One region of the Rhodococcus sp. MEB064 genome, then DNA from elsewhere that is predicted to be linked to it. Evidence: riboswitches for the same ligand, from Rfam matches in the RefSeq annotation. Region 1 holds a riboswitch; each other region holds the start of a gene.
The links. A riboswitch is a leader RNA that binds a small molecule or an ion and turns the genes downstream of it on or off. The one in region 1 is predicted to bind thiamine pyrophosphate.
Positions count from the first base shown of each region.

Region 2: linked by a shared signal. The riboswitch ahead of thiO (glycine oxidase ThiO) and the one ahead of RU01_RS16005 (TenA family protein) in region 1 are both predicted to bind thiamine pyrophosphate.
Region 3: linked by a shared signal. The riboswitch ahead of RU01_RS06655 (3-oxoacyl-ACP reductase) and the one ahead of RU01_RS16005 (TenA family protein) in region 1 are both predicted to bind thiamine pyrophosphate.

Region 1 covers NZ_JXQS01000036.1:73,132-80,973, reverse strand. The annotation lists gene RU01_RS16040 (LLM class flavin-dependent oxidoreductase) at 1-39, opposite strand, end outside; gene RU01_RS16035 (alkaline phosphatase family protein) at 102-1,247, opposite strand; gene RU01_RS22230 (T3SS (YopN, CesT) and YbjN peptide-binding chaperone 1) at 1,270-2,589, opposite strand; gene RU01_RS16025 (GNAT family N-acetyltransferase) at 2,631-2,927, opposite strand; gene RU01_RS16020 (ABC transporter ATP-binding protein) at 2,938-3,693, opposite strand; gene RU01_RS16015 (ABC transporter permease) at 3,690-4,463, opposite strand; gene RU01_RS16010 (ABC transporter substrate-binding protein) at 4,474-5,484, opposite strand; gene RU01_RS16005 (TenA family protein) at 5,481-6,221, opposite strand; TPP riboswitch at 6,215-6,310, opposite strand; gene RU01_RS16000 (sugar porter family MFS transporter) at 6,378-7,775, opposite strand.
Region 2 covers NZ_JXQS01000058.1:23,406-31,247, reverse strand. The annotation lists gene RU01_RS18810 (hypothetical protein) at 1-1,135, opposite strand, end outside; gene RU01_RS18805 (NUDIX hydrolase) at 1,304-1,996, shown strand; gene thiE (thiamine phosphate synthase) at 2,004-2,666, opposite strand; TPP riboswitch at 2,742-2,848, shown strand; gene thiO (glycine oxidase ThiO) at 2,842-3,918, shown strand; gene thiS (sulfur carrier protein ThiS) at 3,915-4,121, shown strand; gene RU01_RS18785 (thiazole synthase) at 4,114-4,887, shown strand; gene RU01_RS18780 (ABC transporter ATP-binding protein) at 5,000-5,953, shown strand; gene RU01_RS18775 (ABC transporter permease) at 5,950-6,744, shown strand; gene RU01_RS18770 (M28 family peptidase) at 6,769-7,842, shown strand, end outside.
Region 3 covers NZ_JXQS01000012.1:454-8,295, forward strand. The annotation lists gene RU01_RS06640 (VWA domain-containing protein) at 1-319, opposite strand, end outside; gene RU01_RS06645 (DUF4352 domain-containing protein) at 353-964, opposite strand; gene RU01_RS06650 (sensor histidine kinase) at 1,133-2,335, shown strand; gene RU01_RS06655 (3-oxoacyl-ACP reductase) at 2,340-3,104, opposite strand; TPP riboswitch at 3,104-3,198, opposite strand; gene RU01_RS06660 (response regulator) at 3,255-3,902, shown strand; gene RU01_RS22410 (helix-turn-helix domain-containing protein) at 4,071-4,328, shown strand; gene RU01_RS06665 (zinc-ribbon domain-containing protein) at 4,435-4,638, opposite strand; gene RU01_RS06670 (SDR family oxidoreductase) at 4,658-5,494, opposite strand; gene RU01_RS06675 (helix-turn-helix transcriptional regulator) at 5,555-6,514, opposite strand; gene RU01_RS06680 (VOC family protein) at 6,618-7,031, shown strand.

The DNA.
Region 1 (7,842 bases):
GTCGATGGTGTCGGTCGGGTCGATCTTGTCGGTAGTCACTCGCGCCAGGCTAGGACGGTGTCCCGCCGTCGACCAGGGTTGGAATCGCAGCGATCGGAACGTCAGCTCCGTGCGACGAGGAGCGGAATCGCCATCTCCACGTCGGTCAACGATCCGTGATGACCGAGCAGAGCCGACTGGTTGGGCTCGGCGCCGCGGCGCACGAGGGCGCCGTCGCCGAGCGCGAGGGCGACGACGTCGCCGATGCACGACGACACGTCCGGCCCCACCGTGGGCCCGAACCATCCGCGGGCGACGGCGTCGTCGCGCTCGACGACGAGGTACTCGGGCCCGAGGGTCTCGCGCCACGCGTCGCGCACGGCATCGGCCGCTCCGGGGGTGGCGAACACGTGGCGAGCCCGCGGTTCACCGGCGATCATCCGGACGTCCGCGGACAGCGTCGGCGACGCGTCCACATCGACCGTGGAGCCGACCTGGACCATGCCGTGATCCGCGGTGACGATCAGGGCTGACTCGGGAGGCAGCTCGCCGAGAATGCCGGCGACGATCGAATCGACCTGGGACAGCTCGAACCTCCACGCTGCGGAATCCGGACCACGTACGTGACCGGTGAGATCGAGTTCCGACCAGTAGGAGTACACGAGCGAGCGGGTGCCGCGGCGAAGTGCGTGCGAGGTCTGCGCGACGAGGTCGCCTGCCGATACCGAGGACGCGAAGTCACCACCTCGCAGAACTGCGCGCGTCAGACCGGATTCACGCTGATACGACGGGGCGACACGCGTGACTGCGATCCCGTCCTCCGCGGCGCGTTCGAAGACCGTGGGGTGTGGCTGGAAGTCCTCGGGTGGCAAGGCGGACACCAGGTCGACCTTCGGCCCCTGTCCGTGCAAGCGCCAGTGCAACGGGTTCATCGGGCGGTCGAAACCGGGGACGGCCGTCAGATATCCGACCAGTCCGTGCTCGCCCGGTGCGCGGCCGGTGCCCAGCGACGCCAGGCTGGTCGACGTCGTGGACGGAAACGTCGCGGTCATCGACCGTGCCGGGAGCGACGACAGAACGGGCGCCGCCGCGGCGTGCCCGGACAGCTGATGCGCACCGAGTCCGTCGACGAGCAGGACACACACCCGCTGCGCGCCGGAGAGGTCCAGGCCGATCGTGTCCCGTGCCTTCGGGACACCGAGCGCTCCCAGCACGGACGGGAGGAGTTCGGACAGGCTGTCGACGCCGTAACGCGGGAGAACCACCACAGTCGAAGGCTATCGGGTGCGCTCAGTCGAACAGACTGTCACCGGTGCCGCCTGCCATGTCCGTCCCGAACAGGTCCAACTGCGACCCCGTCGACCGAGACGGGTCGTGGAGGTCCGCAGCCAGCCGGCGATGAGCGGCGGTGAGAAGGGCGGACGCGGTGCGCCAGACCCGGGCATCGAGCCCGGCAGACGCGGCCGTGCGGGGATCCTCGTCGTCCAGAGTCCGCTCCAGAGCCGCCGATTCCCGTCCACGAGCGATGTCGAGATACTGCACGACGATCGCCCTGTTGTGCCCGCACATCTCGAGTACCGCCTCGCAGGAAAGGTCCGGCCCCGACTCCCACACCGATTCGACGATGGCGCGCAACCCCTCCGGTACGACGGCGGTGTCGCGTTCCGTCGGCTCACCGAAGGCGTCCAGGTACGGCCGGGCGCCCAGACCGGCCACCAGATCACCGGCCGCGTCGACCATGAATTTCTCCATGACGGCCAACATGTCCACGACCTGCTGAGGAACGAACGGGACGACCGAGACGTCGATCGTGGCCAGCACACGGTCCTCGTCCAGAAGCACCTTGATGTGCGGCCACCGGCGGTTGGCGTCGTTGACGACGACGTGAGCCCGCGCCGCATCCGTCACGCCCGCTGCCAGAGGGGCGAGGATCTGCACGAACGGTGCTCCCGGGGACAGGCACAGGTAGAGCCAGGCCGGGCCCAGCCGGAACGGGTAGTCGCCGTCCTCGTCGGGTTCGGGGACGAAGCCCAACAGGTGGCGGAGTGTCTGCTCCACCAGGACCCGACGCTCGGATGCGTCCGCGGTGCGGACCGCGCGGAAGGTGTCGAACGGGCGGGCAGGGGCCGGCACCTCGGGCAGGGCGAGCAACGGGCCCGCAGAATCCCCGCCGACGTGCACGAACGCGGGGTGCGGCACACCCCACACCTCGTGAAGAATGCGGACCGCGACGTCCGCGAACAGGTCCGCATACCGACGCGACCGGTCGAGGAACCAGTTGACCGGCACGTCCTCGTCCACCGCGTCCGGACTGTCGGTCCCCGCCCGCGCAGGCTCGACGAAACCGGCGCCGATCAACAGATCACGACCGGCCTCGGTCCACGCGCGACGGGGAGCCAGGAACTCGTCGGACAGCACCTCGCACCGCAGGGTGTCGTCGTCCCAGCCGTAGAACTGGATGCACGGTGACACCGGCTCCGCTGCCGTGGGCGGGCACGACACGATCAACGAGTCATCCGCCGGCATCGCGTCGAGATGATCGGCGAGCATCGCGCGGAAATCTGCCCACGCAGCGCCGGTCGTCGCGTCCACACTGTCCACTCTGTCCATGTCGCCGACGCTAACCCGCCCCACCGACACGTTTGCGCGGACTAGGTGACGAGGTCCGCGTACTGCTCGTGCGTCTCGATGAAGTGATGCACGTACGAGCACGACGCGACGACCGTCGACCCGGCGGCACGCGTGTCGTCCAGGGCATGTCCGACCAGGATCGCGGCGAGCCCCCGACCACGGAACTTCGGGTCCGTGACCGTGTGGTCGAAGTCCCGGACGGTCGGTGAGCTCTGGCGGTACTCGGCGAATCCGGCGACCTCGTCGCCGATCAGAATCTCGAAGCGCTGTCGCTCGGGATGATGCTCGACGCGCGGGGTGTCCTTGTCCGAAGCCATGACATCGAAGTTACCGCGTCCCGCGGCGGCGTGTGTCGCTCGATCGACCGAGGTGCAGGGCCTCCAGCAGCCGGCGCTCGTAGGCCGCGAATTCCGGCGTGGTCGTCGTCTCGACCGGACGTGGCCGGGGGAGGTCGATGGTCAGGTCGGCGACCACCCGGGCGGGCCGAGGGGAGAGCACGACGACGCGATCGGACAGCAGAACGGCTTCGCGGATGTCGTGGGTGATCATCAGGACCGTCCACCGGTACTGCTGCCACACCTCCTGCAGCCAGTCCTGCATCGAGGTCCGGGTCAGGGAGTCGAGTGCGCCGAACGGCTCGTCCAGCAGGAGGACGTCGCGATCCTGCACGACCGTGCGCAGGAGGGCTGCGCGTTGGCGCATGCCGCCGGACAGTGCTGCAGGAGAGGAATCCTCGACGCCGTCGAGACCGAACACCGGGAACAGGGCTCGCGCGCGAGCCTCGGCGTCCGAACGGGAGACACCCTGGACTTCGAGGCCGAGTGTCGTGTTGCCCAGGATCGACCGCCACGGGAACAGCAGGTCCTTCTGTGGCATGTAGGCGCACCGCGGTGTGAGAACGGTTCCGCTGTCGGCTGGTTCGAGTCCGGCCAACAGTGCGAACAGTGTGCTCTTGCCGCAGCCGCTGGGACCGATGACGGAGACGAACTGTCCTTCGTCCACCGCCAGGTCGATCCCGTCGAGTACCGGAGTGCCCGGGTAGGACTTGATCACCGAGCGCAGATCGACCACCGGTGTCGTCATCGATCGACCGCCTTCGCCGTCAGGGCCCACGGAGCGACGAGGCGCTCCGCGACGTAGGTCAGCAGGAACAGGACGATGCTGCAGACCGCCGTCACCAGAACCGCGGCGAGTACCAGGTCGGTCCGGAAGGAGTTCTTCTGCTGGGCCATGTAGATCCCCAGACCCGATGTGGCTCCGACGTATTCGGAGAACACCGCACCGACCACGGCGTACGTGATGCCGATACGCAGAGCCGTGAAGAACCGGGGCAGTGCGGACGGTACGCGGACGTAGCGGAACTGTTGGCGACGGGAGGCGCCCATGCTGCGCAGCAGCGCATCGGATTCCTTGTCCGCCGAGGCGAACCCTTCGATCAGACCCAGAGTCATCGGGAAGAACGTCACCAGCGCGATGACGAGGAGCTTGGGCGCTATCCCGAATCCGAACCAGATGATCATCAGCGGTGCGATAGCGATGACGGGAAGGGTCTGCGAGACGACCAGGAGCGGCACGAGCGCACGCCGCAGCCAGGGGGAGAAGTCGACACACGTCGCGATGACCCAGGACACCGCCAGCGACACGGCGAAACCCAGAAGCGTGACCTGGATCGTCGACGCGGCATGACCGGCGATGACGTCGCGGTTCGCCCAGCCTTGCGACACCACGCGCGACGGTGACGGCAGGACCCGCGGGGAGATGCCGCTCACGACGACGTACACCTGCCAGAACGCGACGAGTCCGCCCGCGAGCAGCAGCGCCGGACCGAACCGCCGGAATCGCTCGGACGTCATGGCCGCTCGGTCAGCCCTGATCGAGATACTCGTTCGTGAAATACGTCGACCAGTCCGGTTCGCTGGTCACGGGCGACCCGTCCGGGCCCGCCAGGACTCCGGCGTCGAAGAGAAACTTGGAGTAACCCGTCCAGCGCTCGAGCGTCTGGGTTCCGACGCGCCCGTTCTCGTCCAGCATGTACTTGTCCGCCAACATCTTCTGGCTCTCGTACACCAGGTCCTCGTCGGTGAACGCTCCCGGATTCGCCGCGATCAGATCGCGTGCGCCGGCATCGGGATCGTCGGCAGCTTTCTGGTAGCCCTTCTGCAGGGCCTGCACGAACTTCCGTGCCTCGTCGGGGTGCTCGGCCATCCAGTCGTCACCGCCGTCGACGACGATGGCGTAGGAGTCGGGGAATCCGTAGTCGGTGTAGTCGAAGTACTTCATGGGGGTGCCGGCGTGTTCTGCTTCGAGACCCTCCCACGCGAAGTAGGACACGGTGAAGTCGGCGGTGCCGGAGTAGACGGCCTCGTAGGCGGACGTTCCGAGCACGACCGTCTCGAATTTTCCGGTGCCACCGTCGTTCCGGATGACCTGCTCGAGCGAGGCGCTCTCGCCGGCGTCGCCGAATCCGGCGTAGGTCCGACCGTCCAGGTTCCGCGGGCTGCCGATGTCGGGCCGGTCGGCGCGGACTCCGATCCCGGTGGCCCAGTGCTGCAACGGCGCCATGACGGAGGTGACCTTCGCCCCGGCGGCGCGAGCGTACGTCGCGGAGCTCTGGAAGCTGATCCCGAATTCTGCGTTGCCCGAGTCGATCAGCGTGTCCGGCGACGTCGAGTTGTACGGCAGGATCTCCACGTTCAGGCCCGCGTCGGCGAAGTACCCCTCCTGCTCGGCGACGAACAGGCCCGTGTGGTTGGTGTTGGGGGTCCAGTCGAGCGCGAAGCGAATGGTGTTCGCATCCGACGCGCCCGAGGACGCGCACGCGGTGAGCGACCCGGCGGCGACGACGGCGGCGACGAGAGCCGCGAGGCGCCTCACGCGGCGGGCCAGGGTGTCGTGTTCAGGGCCGTGTCCCAGAACAGCAGTTCGTAGCGCATCGCGATCGTGAACGCCGTGGTCATCCGCTGTCGTTCCGCATCCCCGGCGACCGCTGCTGCCTCGTCGACGAGTTCGCGGGCGCGGGCGGCGGACGTCTGGAAGTCCTCGGCGTCGTAGGTAGTCACCCACCGGGCGTAGGGATGACCGGGATCGGCATCGAGTACGGCGCGCGCCGATGCCGCCAGTCCGCGGCCCACCTCGGCGTAGATCCAGAAGCACGGCAGCGCGGCCGCCGCGCCGACGGCGTACGTGTCCGTCGCGGCGGTGGCCGTCAGGAACGAGACGTATCCCAGGCAGGCCTGACTGTGCTCGACGGGAACGTCCGAGGCGCCGCCCAGGGCGTCGTCGGCAAGAAGGCTGGTGTGCAGCGACTTCTCGACGACCGCCGCGGTCGCCGCGGACGTCGCCCAGAAAGCGCCCGCCTCGGGGTCCACCGCGCGGGAGGACAGGATGGCCAACGCCTTGGCGTACCCCTCGAGGTACAGGCCGTCCTGCTCGATGTACGTCCGGAACGAGGCAACCGGCAGCGTGCCGTCACCGAGTCGGGTCAGGAACTCCAGGTCGTCGATGCGGGCGCGGAGCCCGGCGGTGCGGTCCCAGAGGTGGTCGGTGAAGCGTGCGTGGTCGGCTGCATCCGCGGTGGAGGCAGCGTCGACCGCATGGTCGTACGGCGTCATGGCCGTGACATCCCTTCGTCAGAATTACCTGCATCAGGTTCTCGGGTGTCATCTCAGCCTCGCTACGCGAAGCACCCCGTGTCAGAACTCGCCGACCATAACACCGGCCTCCCCTCGGATAAGCAAAGGGAGGCCGGTAGTGGTGAGCGGGAGGGACTACTTCATGTCTTCGAGCTCCATGCCCTTCGTCTCCGGGATCTTCGCCTTGACGAAGAAGAACGAGACGGCGGCGAAAGCCGCGAACCCGCCGTAGACGATGGACAGTCCCACCATCTCGGTCAGGGACGGGAAGGTCAGGGAGATCACGAAGTTGGCCACCCAGTTGGCGGCCGTACCGATACCGAGTGCCATGGCGCGCATCCGGTTCGGGAACATCTCGCCGAGCAGGACCCACATGATCGGGCCCCAGGTCGACGCGAAGAAGATGACGAACAGGTTCGCTCCGATCAGGGCGACCACGCCCCAGGGGTCGGGAAGCGAGACGTCGTCGCCGCTTCCGATCTGCTGGGAGAACGCGACGGCAGCCATGAGCAGGCCGACGAACATACCGATGGAACCGGCCATCAACAGGTTGCGTCGACCGACCCGATCGACGAAGAGGATGGCGACGAACGTCATGGCCACGTTGATGATCGACGTGATGACGGAGGTCGTGAACGACTGGCTCTCGCTGAAGCCGACCGACTTCCACAGCGTGGTGGAGTAGTAGAAGATCGCGTTGATGCCGACGAACTGCTGCAGCACCGCCATGATGATGCCGACCCAGACCAGCGGCTGAAGACCGAACCGCGGCCCGCGGATGTCGGCGAACGAGGACTTCTGCTCCTTGCGCAGGGTCAGACGGATCTCGTGGATACGTTCGTTCGGGTGCTTCTCACCGGTGATGTTGGCGAGGATCTCGGCAGCTTCCTCGTCCAGATGCTTTCCGACGAGGTACCGGGGAGATTCCGGAATGAGCAGGGCGAGAACGCCGTACACGACGGCGGGGATGACACCGACGATGAACATCCACCGCCATGCCTCGAGGCCCAGCCACAGATCGTTCGACGCTCCGTCGGCGCGGTCCGCCAACACGGCGTCGGACAGCAGAGCCGCGAAGATACCGATGGTGATCGCCAGCTGCTGAAGCGATGCGAGGCTGCCTCGCATGCGTGCCGGGGAGATCTCCGCGATGTACGCCGGAGCGATCACCGACGCGATGCCGATGCCGAGTCCGCCGAGAACGCGCCACAGCATGAGGTCGGGGACGCTGAACGCCAGTCCCGATCCGACCGAGGAGATGATGAAGAGGGCCGAGCCCAGGAGCATCACCTTCTTGCGGCCCCACCTGTCGGCCAGGCCGCCGGCGAACCAGGCGCCCGCGGCGCATCCGAGAAGTGCGATGGCAACGGTGAAACCGGTGAGGAACTCGCCGAGAGCGAACTTGCCCTGGATCGAGTCCACGGCGCCGTTGATGACGGAACTGTCGAAACCGAAGAGAAAGCCGCCGACCGCCGCCGCGATGGTCACGCCGATGACTTTTGCCGTGTGATTGGCTGACGCCTGAGTGGTCATCCTTGTCGCCGCCTACATGTCGGCCACCGGCCACTGACGGTCGATGGCGAAGATAGTGAAGTCAGTT
Region 2 (7,842 bases), on a different contig from region 1:
GACCGAACACGTCGGTGGAATCCCCGGCGGCGCTGCCGGTCGCGATGTCGACGGCGGTGTCGAAGTCACCCACGTCCAGCGCGGCGTTCATGCGGTCGTGGGACGTCGACCACAGGGACACCAGTGCGCGGGCGTCATCGAGTCGCACACTGTGTGTGTCGTCGTCGTGCGCCAACATGTCGAGCGTGTTCGCGAGGCCGGCGACGGAATCGGCGTACTGCTGCTCGTAGTCGAGGCTGCCACCGCGCCGCGTCATGCCGATGGTCTCGTCGGCGCGGGCCTGCTGGGCGAGGATCCGGCTGGTGGTGAGCAGGTCGAGGGGCTCGGCGCCGCGGACCAACGCGCGGTCGGTGGCGGTGGAGGAGATCAGGCCCGCGACCAGCATCCAGCCGAGCAGCGCCACCACGCCCACCGTCGCGCCCGCGAACCCGACGTTGACGGTGCGTCGAGTGCGCCGGCTCAGGAAGACCTGCGCGGCGATCAGGACGGCGACCGAGACGGCCAACATCAGGAACGCCGACCACGGAGGTGTGGCGAACTGACGCTGGGCGTCGGACACGTCCCCCGACTTCTCCGCGTGCAGTTGCTCGGCCCAGGGAAGCACCGTCCGCTGCATGAGGGTCGACGCCTCGGCGAGGTAGGCCGACCCCACCGGGTTGCCGACGCGGTTGTTCGTCCGCGCGGTTTCGATCAGGCCCGCGTACAGCGGCAGGTTCGTGGAAATGGTCGCGAGAAGCATCCTCGACGTGGCGTCGTCGCTCGCGAGTCCCGTCGATGCGCGGACCACCTCACCCGCGGCCGCGCCGAGCGATTCGGTGTAGCGGCCGCGGACGTCGCCCGGCTCGAGTCCCCCGGACAGGAAGGCCGTCGCCGCGGTCGCGTCGGCGACGGACAGCTGGACGTAAAGATTCTGGGCCGCATCGGACAGAGGCTCGGTGCGGGCGAGGAGGAGTTCGAGAGTGCGCTGGCGATCGGAGACGGACAGCGTGGTGACCAGCGCCGTCGTCACCAGCGTCACCACGACGAGAAGGCCGACGGTGAGCAGGCGGACGGGTGTGGACCGGAGGAATTCCGATCGCTCGGAGCGGGTGTCGACAGGCGCGCGAAGAGTCAGCGCACTCGACTGCTGCGACACCAGAACCCCTTCCCCACGAGCGCCGGGCCCTACCTCACAGGTGGAACCGTGTCCGGATTCGAGCATAGGCCCACCTGCGCTCGAACACATGCCTACCTGCGTTGCCGTTCACGGCCGGGCGGACGAATCGAGAAGACGAATAGGGTGGAGCGATGCGGACGGTGAACCATGCGCGGTGACGGCGACGGCTGGGTCTTCAGCAGCGACGGGAGCCGGCACTGGGGTCGGCACGGTGCGGCGGGTCTGCTGCTGCGCGCGCCGAGCGGATCCGGCGAGTCGTCGGTGCTGTTGCAGCATCGCGCGGCATGGAGCCATCAGGGCGGAACGTGGGCTCTACCGGGGGGCGCGCGGGATTCTCACGAGAGCGCCGAGCACGCCGCCGTGCGCGAGGCGGGCGAGGAAGCCGGCATCACCGACGACCTGCTGACCGTCCGCGCAGAACACGTCACCGCCGTCGAGGACTCCGGGTGGTCGTACACCACCGTCGTCGCCGATACGGACCACGAACTGGACACCGTGCCCAACGGGGAGAGCACCGAGCTGCGCTGGGTGGCCGAGAAGGACGTCGAGAGCCTGCCGCTGCATCCCGCGTTCGCCGTCAGCTGGCCGTCGCTGCGCACCGTCGCGGTCCGTGCCGTGCTGGCGCCGGACGCGTCGCTCGACCTGGGCGCGAGAACCGTTCGCCTCGACGTCGGACGCTTCGGCTGGGTCGTCGACGTCGTCGCCGCGGACGACGTGGAATCGGCCGTCGCCGCGGCGCAGCACCCGACGGAGCTGCACACCGTCGTCGTCACCGCCGACGACGCGGTCCGTGGGGCCGTCTCCGCCGACGTGACGGTCCTCGCCCCCGAGTCGCTCTGACCGACGCTCAGGGCAGGAGATCGAGCAGTGCCCTCGCGGCCGCTTCGGGATCACGTGCCTGCGTGATCGCGCGGACCACGGCGATGCGGGTGGCTCCCGCGTCGAGTGCGTGCTGCACCGTCGACATCTCCACCCCGCCGATCACGAACCACGGGCGAGTCGGATGCGAGTCGGCGACCTCGCGCACGACGTCGACGCCCGCCGCGGACCGACCGGGCTTGGTCGGAGTGGCCCAGACCGGGCCCGTCGCGAAGTAGTCGACGCCGTCCTCGATGTCGGCGAGAGTGGCCTGCGACCGGTTCTGCGTGGACCGGCCGATCACGACGTCCGGGCCGACGATGCGCCGCGCGTAGTGGACGGGCAGATCGTTCTGGCCGAGGTGCAGCACGTCCGCGCCCGACGCCAAGGCGATGTCGGCGCGGTCGTTCACGGCCATCAGCGCGCCGTGCCGTCGGCAGGCAGCGGAGATGACGGCGAGGGCGGCGAGCTCCTCCTTGGCCTCGAGGGCCCCGAACTTCTTCTCGCCCGCGGAACCCTTGTCTCGCAGCTGGACGATGTCGACTCCACCGGACAGTGCGGCATCGACGAACTTCGCCAGATCGCCGGTGTCCCGGCGCGCATCGGTGCAGAGGTACAGGCGGGCGGTCGCGAGCCGCTCGCGGGCAGTCATTCCCAAGGTGGTCACGAGCACGAACCTAGTACGTGGGCCGGTACGGGACGACACGCTCACCGGATAGAGTGGACGACGAACGAACACGGGAGTCCCGCTGGGGGCTGAGAGTGGGCCGCAGGCCCAGACCGTAAATACCTGACCCGGGTCATGCCGGCGGAGGAAGTGAGTTTCCGTGGAGCGATCCGTGACCGTCGTGGGCGGAGGAGTGATCGGGCTGTTCATCGCCCGGGCCGCCGCGACGGCGGGATGGTCGGTCACTCTGCACGACCCGGTGTTCGGCAACCGCACCGTCGGCGACGGAGCGGCGAGCTGGGTCGCCGGCGGCATGCTCGCGCCCCTGTCCGAGGGGTGGCCCGGTGAGCACGATCTTCTCTCGCTGGGAGCGGAGTCGTTGCGCAGGTGGCACGACATCGACCCGGGGCCGGGTGTGGTCACGTCCACCGGTTCGGTGACCGTCGCCTTCGACGCGGCCGACGCCGCCGACCTGCGTACCGCCGCCGACTGGGTGCGCGCGCAGGGGCACGACCTGACGATGCTCTCCCGCAGTGACGTCCGCGGACTGGAACCGGCCGTGTCGCCACGGGTGCGGGCCGGGGTGTCGGCTCCCGCCGAGATGGCCGTCGACAATCGTGCGGTGGTGGCCTTTCTCGAAGCCGAGATCCTGGCCGCGGGCGTCCGGGTGTCGCGAGAACCCGTCACCGATCTCGGGGCCGTGACGACCGAGCGGATCGTCGTGGCTGCCGGGTGGGCCGCCGCGTCGCTGGTGCCGGGACTTCCCGTCCGCCCGGTGAAGGGCGAGATCCTGCGGCTCCGCGCTCGTAGTGGGTCGGCCGCCGCGCCCACCCGGACGATTCGTGCGAGCGTCAACGGACGCGCCGTCTACCTCGTTCCCCGCGGAGACGGTCTGGTCGTCGGGGCTACCCAGTACGAGCACGGCAACGACACGGCGGTCACGGTCGGCGGTGTTCGCGATCTGCTCGCCGACGCGGAGGCGGTGTTCCCCGCCATCGGCGACTACGAACTGGCGGAAGCCGCGGCGGGACTGCGACCCGGCAGCCCGGACAACATCCCGATCATCGGCTCCGTCGACGACCGTGTGGTCGTCGCTGCCGGACACGGCCGCAACGGTGTCCTCCTCGCGCCCGTCACGGCCGACGCGGTGGTCGCAGAGCTGGACGGCGCGCCTCTCGCCGCGGCGCGATGCGCTCTGCCCCAACGATTCTCGATGACAGTAGGAGCACAGTCATGATTCCTGTCGGAGTCACCGTCAACGGTGCCGAGCACGTTCTGGATCCGGGAACGACGGTGCACACCATGCTGTCGAGCCTCGGTCTCCCCGACAAGGGAATCGCCGTCGCCGTCGACGGCGTGGTGTTCCCGCGCGCCCGGTGGGGTGAGGAAGTCGGACGCGGATGGACCGTGGACGTGCTCACGGCGGTGCAGGGTGGCTGAACAACAGGCGTCGGATGCCCTCGAGATCGCCGGCCGCTCCTTCGGATCCCGGCTGATCATGGGCACGGGCGGTGCCGCGAACCTGGCTGTCCTCGAAGAAGCGTTGGTGGCCTCCGGAACCGAACTGACGACGGTCGCCTTGCGCCGCGTCGACGCGGGCGGCGGCACCGGCGTGCTGGACCTGCTGACCCGGCTCGGCATCGCGCTCCTGCCCAACACTGCCGGGTGTCGCGGTAGCGCCGAGGCGGTTCTCACAGCCCGGTTGGCCCGAGAAGCGTTGGACACGAACTGGATCAAGTTGGAAGTCATCGCCGACGACCGGACACTGCTTCCCGACGCCATCGAGTTGGTGCGGGCAGCCGAGGAACTCGTCGACGACGACTTCGTGGTGCTGCCCTACACGACCGACGACCCGGTGCTGGCGCGACGACTCGAGGACGTGGGATGCGCGGCGGTGATGCCGCTGGGTTCACCGATCGGTACGGGTCTGGGTATCGCCAACCCGCACAACATCGAGATGATCACCTCCGCCGCGGGGGTTCCGGTGGTGCTCGACGCGGGGATCGGCACCGCGAGCGATGCTGCGCTGGCCATGGAGTTGGGGTGCGACGCGGTCCTGCTCGCCACGGCCGTCACCCGGGCACGGGATCCGCGGATGATGGCCTGCGCCATGGCGAACGCCGTCGCCGGTGGGCGGCAGGCTCGGCTCGCGGGGCGCATTCCGAAGCGGTTCTGGGCCCAGGCGTCCTCCCCCGACCTGGACTGATCTCGGGGGACCGCTAAGGGACGGGTCGGGGTGTACGTCATCCCTTCGGATGACCCGGGTCGAGACCCGGGGCTGATGTGCGACGGCAGTGTGCACGGGCATGGTGGTGCACATGATCGAAGTGACAGGCTTGACCAAACAGTTCGGTGCCAAGAAAGCCGTGGACGATCTGTCGTTCACGGTCCGCCCCGGCATCGTGACAGGCTTTCTCGGGCCGAACGGCGCCGGTAAGTCCACCACGATGCGGATGATCCTCGGGCTCGACCAGCCCACGTCGGGAACTGCTCTCATCGAGGGCCGGCCCTACCGTGAGCTGAAGAACCCGCTCCGGTCCGTCGGTGCGCTGCTCGATGCGAAGTGGGTGCACCCCAACCGATCCGCCAAGGCCCACCTGCAGTGGATGGCCGCGTCGAACGGCATCTCCTCGTCCCGCGTGGACGAGGTGCTGCGGCTCGTCGGGCTGACCGAGGTGGCCAAGCAGAAGGCCGGCGGGTTCTCCCTCGGTATGTCCCAGCGGCTCGGCCTCGCCGGCGCCCTGCTGGGAGATCCGAAGGTCCTCATGTTCGACGAGCCGGTCAACGGCCTCGATCCCGAGGGGATCGTCTGGATCCGGAAGTTCATGCAGCGCCTGGCATCCGAGGGCCGCACGGTCCTGGTGTCCTCGCACCTGCTGTCCGAGATGGCGCTCACCGCAGAGCAGTTGATCGTCATCGGCCGCGGCAAGCTCATCTCCGACTCGTCCGTGCAGGACTTTGTCGACCATGCATCGGAGTCCTCGGTGCGCGTCCGGAGCCCGCAGCTCGACGCGCTCCGGAGTGCGCTGACATCCGCCGGTCTGACGGTGAAGGAACCCAGCAGCCTCGACGAGGTGCACCCCGCCCTCGTGGTGTCGGAATCGACCACCGAGGCGATCGGTGAGATCGCGGCTCGTCACAACATCGTCCTGCACGAGTTGGCGTCGCAGCACGGGTCGCTCGAAGAAGCATTCATGAAATTGACCGGTGACGACGTGCAGTACCACGGTGCCGGCGCGGGCGACGACTCGATGGGAGGGGCACTGCGATGAGTGTTCTTGCAGCGGAACGGATAAAGCTTACGTCGACCAAATCCCCGTGGTGGTGCACGGTGATCATCGTCGTGCTCGGACTGGGTATCGGCGCCGTCATCGGCATCACCGCCAAGTCGTCCTTCTCGTCGTTCCAGAACGACGTCACCAGTGGTGAGAACCCCGGGTTCGAGCCCTTCCTGCCGACTCTGCCGGACGCCGTCGCGGGCGTCAGCGGCTTCGGCGTCCTGGTGCTCATGATCCTGGCCGCGCTGGCGATCACCAGCGAGTACCGGTTCGGCATCATCCGCACGACGTTCCAGGCAATCCCCTCTCGCGCATCGGTTCTGGGTGTCAAAGCCCTTCTGATCGGTGTCTTCGGGGCGGTGCTGTCCTTCGTGCTCACTCTCGGTGCGTTCTACGTCGCCAAGGCGTTCGCAGGACCCGATGCGGGGTCGGCTCTGGTGCTCGAGGGCGGTGAGGCGTGGCGGGCGATCTACGGTGTGCCGATCTACGCGTTCCTGTGCGTCGTGCTGGCCGTCGGTGTCGGTGCGCTGCTGCGTCAGTCGGCAGCCGCGGTGGCACTTCTCCTGCTCTGGCCGCTGCTCATCGAGTCGCTGTTCAACCTCTTCGGCAGCGTCGGGCGCGAGATCATGCCGTTCCTGCCGTTCATGAATGCGAACAACTTCCTCGGATCGCCCGGCGGGGTCGAGTACCACTGGGGTCCGTGGGGCAGTCTCGCCTACTTCGCGGCCTTCGTCGTCGTCATCTTCGGCGCGGCCGTGGTGGTGGTGAACAAGCGCGACGCATGACGGTGTCTCCCGTTAGGGTGACGTATGCGGACGAAACGGTCGACCCTGTCCCTCGCGATGTGCGCCGCCGGGGTTCTGGCCCTGGCATCGTGCAGCAGTGACACCGCAGAATCGTCCGACGAACCCGTGGCCGCACCGGTCACGGGTTCGTCGCTGTCCGAGGCCGTCTCGCTCGACGCCGTCGTCGGCCACCTGCAGAAGCTCACGGACATCGCGGATGCCAACGACGGCAACCGCGCGGCGGGAACCTCCGGATACGACGCCAGCGTCGACTACGTGGCCGGTGCGCTGCGCGATGCAGGCTTCGACGTCGAGACACCCGAGTTCCAGTTCGACAGTTACACCCTCGACTCGGTCGCGCTCCGTGCGCTCGACCGGGACGTCGAGGTCAACGCGTTCACGTACTCCCCGGCCACACCCACCGGCGGGGTGACCGGTCCGATCGTCGCAGCCCCGGCGGACGAGTCGCCGGGCTGTGAAGCGTCCGACTACGACGGACTGCCGGTCACCGGCGCGGTCGTCCTGGTTCCGCGCGGTGTCTGCTCGTTCGCGCAGAAGGGGCAGATCGCGGCGGATCGCGGTGCTGTCGCCGTCGTCGTCTCGAACAACGAGGACGGCCCGCTCGACGCCGGCACCCTGGGGTCGAAGGAGGACGCGCGCATCCCGTCGGTCGGTGTGAGCCGCGAGGACGGCGCAGCTTTGGCCGCGGCCCCCGGCCCTGCGGTGATCACCGTCGCGGCGGAGACCGAGACCACGAAGAGTCGCAACATCGTCGCGCAGACGACGACGGGATCCACCGAGGACGTCGTCATGGCGGGTGCGCACCTCGACTCGGTACCCGAGGGGCCGGGGATCAACGACAACGGCACCGGCACCGCGGCGGTTCTCGAGACGGCGTTGCAGATGGGCGGGGCGCCCGACGTCACCAACGCCGTGCGCTTCGGGTTCTGGGGCGCGGAGGAGTTGGGCCTCGTCGGGTCCACGAAATACGTCGAGTCGCTGTCGGACGAAGACAGGAACGCGATCGCGCTGTACCTGAACTTCGACATGGTCGGGTCGAACAACGCCGGTTACCTCGTCTACGACGGTGACGACTCC
Region 3 (7,842 bases), on a different contig from region 1:
CCGATCCCGGCCGTTCTTCCTCGGGTAGGGCCGCAAGCGACGAGCCGATCTCGGTGACGAACTTCCCCACCGCGTCGTACAAGGCCGTCATTCCGCGGGGCACCAAGTACAGCGGAGGGACCTGGTCGATCGGTGTCGAGTCGTAGACCATGGCGTACTGATCATCGAACTGCGCCAGCGTCACGACGGTTGTGCCGTCGTGACCACGCTCGGCGTCGATGAAGGTGTCGAATCCTCCGCGGGTGTCGTCGGCAATGGACGACATCGAACCGGAACGGTCGAGTAGAGCTGCAACGAGGGACAAGGAAGAATTTGGCATGGGAACTCCTGACGTGGGACGGATGAATGAAGATCAGGCGACGGCGACTGTGACGCCGCCCGAGAACAGCGAGTCGTGAAGCTCGATCTCCGACGGTGCGGTGCCCGCCGGCACGTCGTAGACGAGTGTCGCCACGAGCGAGTTGCCCGGATTGATCTGCGAGAAGCCGAGATTCGGATCGTTGGTCACCGTCGCGAGCGTGTCGGTCGAGTACTCGCGCCCCTGCCCGTCGAGCAGCTTCTGCGACGACGTGTCGAACAGCTGCTGCTCGTTGCCGATGTTCGCGACATTCAGGGTGACCAGCACGTACTCGCCCTGCGGCGTCTGCGACGTGTACTGATCCCCCACACTGGCGACGCCACGCTCGACGTTCTGCACGGTGAACTCGAACTTGCCGTCCCTCACCGCGGCACCGATTCCCGGTGCCGACTCCTCGGCCGGCGCACTTCTGCCCTCCGTTGCGGCCTGCGAGGAGGACGTGGTGCCGCTCGTCGACGTGTCCTGTCCACCGCTTGCCAGATTGACGGCGACTGCGATGACAACGATCGCGCCGATCGCCGTGAGGATCTTGTGCCGCAGGAACCAGTTCTTCTTGGTCGGCGGCTGCTGTGGCTGCGCGTGCGGGTTCTGGGGAGGCTGAGTCATGGCGAGTCCTTTCGGTGGTGCCGGCACCGGTCGGTGCGTCCCACCAAGAACACCGCAGTGCCCCCTCGGACACCTCGTCGATTCGGCCGGTCTCACTCCTCCTTTCGGTCGGCCTTCGTGACCGAAGAACGGAGGCTCATGTCGGACCATGGCCGTACCGTCTTCTCTGTGACCACTACTGCAGCTACGGTTCGGCGTCGCGCCTGGACCGTCGGCGCAGTGACGCTCAGCTTGTTCTGCACCTTCATGGCTGCCGGTCTCGCAGGCACATCGGGAACACCGGTATGGAACGTGGCGCTCGGCGTCGTCCTCAACATGGCTGCCGCGATTGCGTTGATCTGGCGACACGACAAACCGTGGATCGTCCTCGCGATGGCCGTCGTCGGTCCCCTCTTCTTCGCCACCGACGCAACGGCCGCGCTGATAGCTCTCTACGCGGTGGGCGTCTTCGCTCGAGGTCGCACTCTCGCCGGTGCTGCAGTCGCGGTCTACCTGGCCTGCGCGATATCCCTCGTGTACGACGCACGGCGCCGCCGCGACTATTCGGTCCTGACGATCGGAGTCAAGCACGTCGAGGGCACTCCCCCGCCGACGTGGTCGCTTCCATGGTGGCTGCCCTGGCTCGTCGCGGCAGTCCTCGTCGCCGTCGTTCTGGGGCTCTCTCAGCTTCGCCGTACGAAGTCCGATCTCGTGGTGGCCGTGCAGTCCCGCGATCAGGCGACCGCGCAGTCGCAGCGCATGCACGAGGACATGCTGATACAGCAGGAACGCTCCCGCATCGCGCGCGACATGCACGACACCCTGGCCGCCGGGCTCAGTCGAATATCGTTGCTCGCGGGCGGTTTACAGGTCGGGAGCAATGACGGACCGGAGAAGATCTCCAACACGTCGGCACTGATTCGGTCCACGGCTCACGAGTCCCTGGACGAGCTCAAACGCATCATCGGCGTTCTCCGCGGGTCCGATACCGGCGGCGAGGATGCTGGTCGGCGAAGCATCGCGGGAATCGGGGACCTCGTCGACGCAGCGCGTTCTGCCGGGTGTCGGGTGACGCTGGTTCAGGACATTCATCCCGGTGTGGTCGGCGATCTGACCAGTCATACCGCGTATCGCATCGTGCAGGAAGCTCTGACCAACAGTCAGAAGCATGCCCCGAGTTCCCCCCTCCACATCACGGTGAGTGGGGCGGACACCGACGGCATCAGCCTGACTGTGCGCAACCACATCTCGACGACAGCGCAACCAGGCCCGGGTTCCCGAACCGGACTGGCCGGTCTCGCGGAGCAAGCTCACAACGCCGGCGGGTGGGTGCGCTGGACTGCCACGGGTGGAGAGTTCATCGTGACGGCCTGGCTCCCCTGGTACTCCTGACGCGTCAGTCCTTCACCAGTCCGCCGTCGACGACCAGGTTTTGCCCCGTCACCGCTCTCGACCACGGCGATGCGAAGAACAGCACGGCGTCCGCAAATTCGGCCGGCGTCGTCACTCGGCGCAGCGGGGTGCTCTCGGCGATCATGTCGAACACCGCAGGCGGGGTCGCGGAGCTGGCGTCCGTGGTCCGCAATAGACCACCGGACACCATGTTGACGGTGATGCCGTCAGGTCCGAGGTCCGCCGAGAAGGTCCTCGTCAGCGCCAACAAGGCAGCCTTCGCCGCCGTGTAGTCGTGATACGGAACGACGGGGTTCTGCACGAGGTTGGTGCCGATCGTGATGATCCGCCCGAATCCCGCCTCCCGCATGCCGGGCACAGCTGCCTGCGTGGTGTGCAGAGCGCCGGCAACGCTGCCACGGAACTGCGAGTCGAACGCCGACCACTCGATCTCGTCGGCCTTGGCACGGTCGTCGCCGTTGAACGAGAAGTCGATCAGAGCGTTGTTGACGACGGTGGTGACGGTCGATCCGAAATGTTCACATGCCCTGTCGAACAGCGCGTCGACCTGGTGTCGGTCCGTGACATCGGCCTGCACCGCGACAACGCGGTCAGGACCGAACTCGGATGCCAGAGCTTCGGCTGCGGCTGCACTGCGGTGGTAGTTGATCACGACGCGGGAACCCTGCTGCAGGAACGAACGCGTGATCGCAGCACCCAGTCCGCGAGCACCGCCCGTCACGAGCACGATCTGTTCGGCCAGCGGCACTGTGCGCATCTCGACATCCCTTCGCCAGCATGACCTGGTCAGGTTCGACGGGTGTGTTCTCAGCCGGTTCGGTCCGGCACCCCGTGTCCGACTCCATAGAACACCTATCCGCTGTGGCGTGTCGGCGCGACCCGATACGGTCGACCCATCATGGACTCCGATGCGGTCATCACCGTTCTCGTCGTGGACGACGACGCATTCGTTCGTCGCGGCGTCGCGGACATCTTCGCCGCCACCATGGACATCGTGGTGGTCGGATCGGTCTCGGACGGTGACGAGGTACCCGCCGCAGTCGCCGCTCATCGGCCCGACGTCGTCCTGATGGATCTGAAGATGCGCCGAGTGGACGGACTCGACGCCACGCGAGCATTGATGGCATCGACACACCCACCGAAGGTCGTCGCGATGACGGCGATGGACGTGGACGATCTGGTGGTCCAGGCCATCGAGGCCGGCGCTCACAGCTTCCTCAGCAAGTCGGAGGCACCCGAGACGTTCCACCAGTCGATCCGCGCCGTCGCTGCCGGCAACACTCTGTTCTCCGAAGAGTCACTCCGAAAGATCGTGGCTACTACGCGGCCGCCACGACCAACGGTGACGCTGGAGGCGCTGACCGACAAGGAACGAACAGTGTTGTCGGTCATGGCATCAGGGGCAACGAACGCCGACATCGCACGGCAGCTCTACATGGCGGAGACCACGGTCAAGTCGCATCTGACTGCGGTCAATCACAAGCTACAGGTCACCAACAGGGTCGAGGCTGCGCTGATGGCGTTCCGCGCGGGACTGGTTGTCTGAGGACCTCGGGTCAAACTACGCCTGCTGACGCATGCTTTAGCCGGATTCGTACTGGCCTTCTACGCGCATCAATCCTTAAGCTTGCTGCAAACGACATAAGGCTGTTCAATCGTTGCCATCGGCGGTAACGTGGTCTTAAGTTGTCTCTGGCAAGCATTGGAAACCCGCATGGCACCTCCTCGAAAGTCGCGTCGTACCGACGTCAGCAATCTCGCCAGGTCTTTCACAACACGCCGTCACGAATTGGGTCTGACGCAAGCTGAGCTCGCTCTGCTGGCCGGAGTCGGCCGTTCGACTGTGCAAGCTATCGAGGGCGGCAAGGACGCGCCTCAACTCGACGGGGTCAACGCCGTCGCTGACGCGTTGGGGTGCGATCTGACGCTTGTGACCCGCGCCGGAGCCATCGTAGAACCAGGGGAACGATGACCACCGGAGCCGACTTGCGCGACATCGATCGAGCAGACGTCTACAAGGGCAACGTTCGCGCAGGGTCACTGACGAGGTCCGGCGACAACGTCAGTGTGGCAACAGATCACGCGTACACAGCCGCCCCGCAGATTCCACACTCCTCGAACTCGGTGCGCTTCCAGCGCGCGAGCGGGATGAAGAAGACGCTGAACTGCTTGTACTGCTGCATCCGAGCCCACTGACTGGTGTTGTGGCAGCGCTGGCAGGTGCGGGTGTGGCCCGCGCCGAGGGATCTGCGTTTCAGGCCGAAGCCGAAGAGGAGGAACACCTCTCCCAGGATAGGTGGTCTAGCCGTTCTGAAGAACCTCTCGCAGCGTCATCGCACGCCGACCTGTCACCCGCTCGACGTCGTCGGTCACGGCGCTGAGTTCGCCGGAGGCAATCGCCGTGTACGTCGACACCCAGGCATCGTTCTGCCAATCCGGCGCGTTCCAGACAGACCGTGACTCGTACGCCTCGTCCAGGGTCTCGTCGTGGAACGACACCGCACGACCTCGAACGTCGGCAATGGTCGCGGCGACCTCGGGCATCGACAGTGCCTCCGGACCCGTCAGGTCGAAGGTCTTGTTCACGTGCTGCTGAGGGTCGGTCAGAACGCGTGCCGCGACTCGCGCTACGTCTGCACGCGCCACCAAGGACACTCGCCCCTCCCCTGCCGGACCGCGGATGACACCGTCCTCGCCGGCGAACAGTTCCATCACGTCGCTGTAGAAGTTGTCGCGCAGGAACGTGTGGTCCAGCCCGCTTTCTCGGATGTGCTGCTCGGTGAAGTAGTGATCGCGCGCGAGAGTGAACGTCGCGTCCGGCGCCGCCCTGAAGAACGACGTGTAGACGATGTGCCGAACTCCGGCCTGCACCGCAGCATCGATGAAGGTGCGGTGATCCGCCAGCCGTGTCGCATTCTCGGCGCCGGACACCATGAACAGCACGTCGATTCCTGCCAAGGCCTGCGTGGCGGCCTCTGCGTCAGCGTAGGAACTGGTGCCCACGGTGGCACCGGGCAGCTTCGGCGCTCTGGAGGGATCGCGAACCAGCAAGTGTTGTGGTGTGCCGGCTTCCGCGAGGTGCGCTGCAACAGCGCCTCCCACCGAGCCGCTCGAACCTGTGACAGCAATAGTCGGCATGACCGTCCCTCGCAGCAGTGTCGAACGGGTGACCGTTCGCGTTCGAGTCGAGTATGCCCGTCACCCACTCGCCACCGCCCGCCGCAAGCGCTCGCTGACCCTCAGCACCGCGTCGACAAGCTCCGGGGGACGCAGGTCCTCCAACTCGGCGTCGAACCGCGCCAACGATGCCGCGATACCCGTCCACGACCATGCGCCAGTGCGGACACGACACCGACCGTCGCCGCGATCTTCGACCGTCCCGTCGGCGAGAAAGGGAGCGACCTCCGCCGCAGGAAGGTGCACCGTCGCCTCCCCTTCGCACGCCCAATCACCCGAGACCGTGCCGCGGAAGCGTCGACGGAGCAGCTCGGCCGACGAGCCGCCGGGGATCGGACGCGGAGTGAATCGCACGCCCGTTCGCATCTTCGGTGTCATGCGGTCGACTCGAAACACACGCCAGTCATCGCGGTCGAGATCCCACCCGACGACGTACCAGCGACCTCCAGCTCCGACTACTCCGTGCGGCTCCACGCGTCGCGGAGGGATCACTGAATCATGTTCCGTAGATGCGTAATCGAAGCGAATCACCTCATTATTGCGCGCCGCCTCTCCGACCGTGCGCAGCACCGCGGGATCGATCGGGTCTCCGGTCGCAGGCAGCGCAGTGAGCGCCAGCGCGTCGACCCGGTTGCGAACGCGGGTAGGCATGACAGTCCGAAGGGTCGCCAGTGCTCGCTCGGCGGCATCGGCGATGTCGACACCCAGGGCCGGCACGACCTGCAGGGCGAGTGTCAGTGCGACCACCTGGTCGTCGTCGAGTAGCAAGGGCGGTACCTCTTCGCCCCCGTCCAGCCGGTAGCCACCGTCCGACCCGCGCAACGCAGCGACGTTGTAGCCAAGAACGCGCAACCGGTCGACGTCGCGGCGGATGGTCCTCGGGCTCACACCGAGTCGCCCGGCCAGCTCCGTGCCCGGCCACTCGCGGCGAACCTGGAGCAACGACAACAGGGTCAGCATGCGTGAGGACGGTTCCGACATGAGTCGAGTATGGGCGATGAAGCGGTCAGGATCTGACCTATTGCCCTGCGATCGTCGTTCCTGTCGGCAAAGCCTGCCGGACCGAACTACTCGAGGAGTCTCGATGACCGTCATCACCGCCCTGCACATCAATCTTCGCGGCAACGCACGTGAAGCGTTGGAGTTCTACCAGTCCGTCTTCGGCGGCGAACTGGTCGCATTCCCCTACGGCGACACAGAGTCGGGCCAGGGACCGACCCAGTCCGAGCAGATCGCCTGGGGTGAGGTCAGTACACCCGGCGGGTTCCGCGTGATGGCGTACGACATCCAGGACTCGCTTCCCTACAACGCCGGTGAAAACGCCTTCTACAGCGCGCTGCGAAGCCATGATGCGGACGAGATCACCGCAGCATTCGAGGGCTTGTCCGCTGGGGCGACAGTGTTGGTGCCGCTCGGGCCGGTCGGGTTCTCACCGCTGTACGGCAAGCTCGTCGACAAGTTCGGCGTCGTGTGGATCCTCGACGTCATTGCGCAGTGATGATCCGGTAGCGCATCAATCGTGGACTTCTGCCACCGCGGATCGGGGGTGGAAGTCCACGATCGCGAGTCGGCTCGAGGCACGATGAAGATTCGGCCTACGACCGTCTTCCCATCTCCGAAATAACGGACAGTCCCAGCATCGAGATAGCTGAAGCGTCCTTGTTCCCTACCTAACGGAGCAAGCTCGCATCTCCCATACGATCCCGCATTGCGCGGACGCTGACAATAAGCATCAAGACCGTGCAATGCTTGTACCGCATACGGTGAGTAGGAAGCACGAGCATCGCCCCGACCGCAGGAGCACGGAAGCGGAATGATGTCACTGAGCAAACCCACCGCAATTCAAGTCGTTCTCAGCGGCAACCCGGGTCAGCCATCGGAAGCCGCGCTACTGATTCGTGAGGAATTAGTGCGGCAGTATGCCAAAGACAGCACCTCTGGGCTGACAGTGCAGATGGTGTGGTCCCACGAGAGCGTATTTCCGTTATCACGACCATCGACAACTGAATCGAACGCTCACCTGATGGTCATCAGAGGCACGCCACGCGGCAGATTGAGAGCGTCATCGGTTGTACTGGAACCTGGCTGGCTCGTCTACACATACGGCGAGCACACTCCGGACGGCACTCGTGTCTATCGTTACCTTCTCTCCCCCGTCTCCGCCCACGAGCGGACGTCGATCGACCTCCGGCTTGCCTTGGATCTTCATGGTCGCGGCTTGGAGTTTGGGGTGGCGTATCGGGAGCCGGCAGTTGTCAACGCGATTATAGGCTTGTGGGCAGATCTTTCCTACGGCACCGAAAGCGACG